Regions from separate parts of the Herbiconiux sp. 320_LB genome, predicted to be linked through region 2. Evidence: predicted binding sites of a transcription regulator. Region 2 holds the regulator's gene; the other holds the start of a gene.
What was found. The regulator HspR, encoded in region 2, represses chaperone genes until heat shock. The targets are predictions, from matches to a motif close to AAGTTGAGTCNNNNNGACTCAACTT.
Positions count from the first base shown of each region.

Region 1: the regulator HspR is predicted to act here: its motif matches at 1,345-1,369, upstream of AC59HU_RS03935 (Hsp20/alpha crystallin family protein).

Region 1 is NZ_JCAWAD010000001.1:853,302-855,494, forward strand. Features, by position in the region: gene AC59HU_RS03920 (esterase/lipase family protein) at 1-87, shown strand, start outside; gene AC59HU_RS03925 (hypothetical protein) at 168-398, shown strand; gene AC59HU_RS03930 (hypothetical protein) at 406-810, shown strand; gene AC59HU_RS03935 (Hsp20/alpha crystallin family protein) at 851-1,318, opposite strand; gene AC59HU_RS03940 (TetR/AcrR family transcriptional regulator) at 1,452-2,015, opposite strand; gene AC59HU_RS03945 (glycosyl hydrolase) at 2,159-2,193, shown strand, end outside.
Region 2 is NZ_JCAWAD010000002.1:839,065-841,257, reverse strand. Features, by position in the region: gene AC59HU_RS07915 (DnaJ C-terminal domain-containing protein) at 1-557, shown strand, start outside; gene AC59HU_RS07910 (heat shock protein transcriptional repressor HspR) at 630-1,061, shown strand; gene AC59HU_RS07905 (hypothetical protein) at 1,116-1,616, shown strand; gene AC59HU_RS07900 (class I SAM-dependent methyltransferase) at 1,638-2,193, shown strand, end outside.

The DNA.
Region 1 (2,193 bases), on a different contig from region 2:
GGCGGTCACTTCCAGGTGCTCCGCCATCCCACCACCCTGGCCACCGTCCTCGCCGAGGCCGCCCGCCCGCGCGACGCGTCCCGCTGAGCCGAGCCCCTGTGCGCGCCCCCGGTGCGGCTCTGTGCGAGCCCCTGTGCGCGGCCGACGATCGGGGGCAGGGTGAGAGCATGGCGAGCGACGACGACAAGGCCCAGCTGGGCCGACGGCTGAACGGCGAGCAGGATCCCCTGGACCCGGACGGCCTGCTGACCCTCGACGACCTCTCGGAGGAGGAGCGCACCGGCGGCGACGACGCCCGCGGCAAGCCGCGCGCCCCCGGCTCGCACGAACCCCCGCACGAGGCCATCCCGCGTGACCAGACGCCGAGCAGCCACCGGGGCACGCCCCAGCAGGACTGAGGATGCAGTGACGCCCCGTCGCCCGCGCACCGGTGCGCTGGTCATGGTTCTCGCCCTCGACCTGGCCGCTGTCGCGGCTGTGGCCGCCATGGCCGCCGTGGCCGCCGTGGCGGCGGATCGCCACCGGAGTGGGACGGCTCTGACCGCCGGAGCATCCGCCGTCGGTTTCGCCACCTGGATCCCCGCGGCGATCGCCGTCGGTATTCGAGCAGGGGCACCCCGCTCGCGCCGCACGGAGGCGCGCGCACGCCGTCTCGTCCACCTCGGCTGGACGGCGAACACGGCCGGAACGCTCTCCGTCGCCGCTCTGGCCTCCTCGGCCGAGGGCCCCGGTTCGCGTCCGGCCGTGCTCGCCGGAGCGCTCGCACTGGGCGGGGCTGCCGCCAGCGCCTCCTACCTCGAGCTGCTCTGAGCTCCTCCGAGGTGCCCCGAACTGCTGCCGGCGCGACTCGTCAGCTCGTCAACGTCCTCTGGTCGTCGGATGCGGTCTTTGCCGCGGCCATCGCCGGTGACTCGGAGCCTGCCTGGCTCTGCACCTGGATCTTGCGCGGCTTCGCACGCTCGCTGACCGGGATGACGACGCTGAGCACACCGTTGTCGTAGCTCGCCGAGATGCCCGCCGTGTCGACGCCCTCACCGATGCTGAACTGGCGCAGGTACGACCCCGCGGGCCGCTCCTGGGCGAGCCACTTGGCGCCCTCGGCGCTGCCGGCGGTGCGCTGCGCCCGAATGGTGAGCAGCTGGCCGTCGACGTCGATGTCGACCGATCCCGGATCGACACCCGGCAGGTCGGCGTTCAGCACGTACCGGTCGGCGTCGCGGTACAGGTCGACGGGCATGACGCGGGGGCCCGGACGGGACTGGAGCAGGACGGCGGTGAGGCGGTCGAGCTCGCTGAAGGGGTCGAAGGTCATAGCCATGATGGATCAATCTCCTTCCGGATCAGGGGTTGAGTCACCTCGACTCAACTACTGAAAAATTAGCACTCTCTCCCACCGAGTGCCAAGCATCCGTAGCTCAAAATTCTCTTGGAAGTCGGCCGCCCTGCGAAGGTCACGGCCCGGTCAGGAGCGATTGAAGGCCGCGCCCGTAGAGGGCGACGACCTCTGCCGCCGGGGCCTCCACGAGGGAGGCGTCGTCATAGACCGTCAGCGCCACCATCAGGCCGATCAGCTGGGCTGCGAACAGATGGGCGCGCAGTTCGGCACCCGGCCCCTCCAGCCGGTCGACCAGCGGCGTCGCGAACTGCTGCACGATCGACACGCGCAGGTGGTCGCGGATGTCCGGGCGCGAGGACGCGCGGATGGTCGATCCGAACACCTCCAACCCGTCCCTCCGGTCGCGCAGCACCGACTCGACGACCCGGATCCCGAGATCGGAGATCGGACCGTCCAGAAGCCGCTGCCACCGCTCCCCCGGGTCGATCGACTCCAGGAACAGGTTCTCCTTCGATCCGAAATGGCGGGTGACCAGGGCGGGATTGACCTCCGCCGCGGCGGCGACGTCCCGGATGCCGACGGCGTCGTAGCCCTCCGCCGCGAAGAGCCGGGCCGCCGCTTCGAGGATGGAACGGCGGGCTCGAGCGGTGCGCTCGGCATTGGATACGCGTTCTGTCACCGGTCTCATTCCGCCAAACTTTGTATACGTCGTCTGCTTTCTTGCTAAGGTGCGATCGAACCCGGATCGCGACCCGTCGGCAGTCTTTCATCGAAGGCAGCGGCGGCGCCGAAGGTGAATCGTTTCAACGTCGAAAGGAACCCGTGATCTCCCGTCCCGCTCCCTCCGCTCCGCCGCG
Region 2 (2,193 bases):
GGCCGACCCGGGGCCGCGACGTCACGGCGCGCACCACGATCGACTTCATCACCGCGGTCAAGGGCGACACCATCAAGCTGCAGACGGCCGACGGCAAGCCGATCACGGTGAAGATCCCGGCCGGTGTGGCCGACCAGCAGAAGATCAAGCTGCGCGGCAAGGGCGAGCCCTCGCCCGACGGCGGCGAGGCGGGCGACATCGTGCTCACCGTCTCGGTGCGCAAGCATCCGGTCTTCGAGCGCGACGGGCTCAACCTCCGCGTGAACGTGCCGGTCACCTTCGTCGAGGCCACCCTGGGTGCCACCATCGAGGTGCCCACCCTGGGCGGCTCCCCGGTGAAGCTCAAGGTCGCGGCAGGCACCCCCTCGGGGCGCGTGCTGCGGGTCAAGGGCCGGGGTGTCGAGTCCTCCAAGGGCAAGGGCGACCTGCTCGCCGTCGTACAGGTGGCGGTGCCCTCGCACCTGACCGCCGAGCAGCGCGAGGCCCTCGAGGCGTTCCACTCCGTCGAGCCCGGCGACAACCCCCGGGCAGAACTGCTCGCCAAGGCGCGCGAGTGACGGATCCCCCCGCCCCCACCGGGCGGGGGTTCCGTCGTTCCCGTCGAACGACCTGACACGCCGAAGGAGAGGATGACGATGGCCGAGCTGGATGAACGGTCTCCGTTGTTCGCGATCGCCGTCGCCGCCGAGCTGGCCGGCATGCATCCTCAGACCCTGCGGCAGTACGACCGGCTGGGGCTGGTGAGCCCGACCCGCACGGCGGGCAAGTCGCGCCGCTACTCGATGCGCGACGTCGTGCAGCTGCGCGAGATCTCGCGGCTGTCGTCCGAGGGGGTCTCCCTCGAGGGCATCGCGCGCATCCTGCAGCTGGAGGATCAGGTCTCCGAACTCTCGGCCCGCGTGCGCGAGCTCGAGACGGCGCTCGCCGAAGAGGTGCTGAACCGGCCGGGCCGCCGGGTCTTCGCGGCCGGGGTCGAGGGTGAGGTCATCTCGCTCAAGCACGGCACACGCACCCAAAGGCGCACCGAGCTCGTGATCTGGCAGCCGCGGCGCGACGACTGAGGCCGCCGATCCGTCGTTCTTGACACCATCCGCACCGGGGGCGATCCTGGGGCGGTGACGAATTCTCAGAAACCGGGCGGCGGCGGCGCTCTCGCCGGCCTCTGCGTCGGTGCAGCCGTCGTGCTCGGCGCTCCGCTGCTCGGGTGGTACGTCGTGCTCGGCTACACCTGGGGCGACCTGGGCGTGATGATGGTCGCCGTGGTCGGCGCCCTGCTGCTGGCGGCCGGCTGGGCGGGGGCGTTCGCCGTGCTGCGCCGTCGGGGTGCACCACGGCCGCAGCTCGTGGCGTGGCTCTGCCTCGCGGCGACCGTGCTGGTCTCCGCGGTCTCCTCGCTCGTCATCGGCGTCGTGGCCGGCGTGATCGGGGTGCTGACGGTCGCCTTCCTCTGGACGGGCGACTACGTCGGGCCACTGGCCACGATCTCGGCGATCGCCGTGGCGGTGCTGACGCTGCCCGTGGCGATCTCCTCGGGGATCATCTTCACCGCGGCCTTCGCGGATCGGCCCCGGCGCTCATCGCCCACCGCACCGACGGCCCCGGAGATCCGCGTCTAGCCGAGCGCGTACGGTTGAGGGGTGACCGAGTTCTCCTTCGACGCCCTCCGGCGTCACCCCGACGTCGAGGCCGAGAACCTCTTCGCCGTCGACGCCGCCGACCGCCTGCTGCTCGACGAGGCGTCCGCGGCCCTCGAGGCCACCGTCGATCGGCCCGGCACGGTCGTCGTGATCGGCGATGCCTATGGGGCGTTGACCCTCGGAGCCGCCGGGGTGCTCGGGCTCGAGGGCATCCGGGTGCATCAGGACTCGCTCTCGGGGGAGCTCGCGCTGGCGCAGAACGCGCGCCGTGTCTCGGAGCTCGACCTCAGCCACCGCTTCCGCTCCCTGCCGCTCGGCCGCGAGCTGCTCGAGGGCGCGACCGTGGTGCTGCTGCGCCTGCCGCGCGGTCTCGGCGAGCTCGACGACATCGCCCGGGCGATCGCGGCCTGGGCCGACCCCGCCGTCGAGGTCTACGCCGGCGGGCGGATCAAGCACATGTCGACCGCGATGAACGAGGTGCTCGAGAGCGCCTTCGGCAGCGTCACGGCGACCCTGGCCCGGCAGAAGTCACGGGTGCTGATCGCGCGCGAGCGAC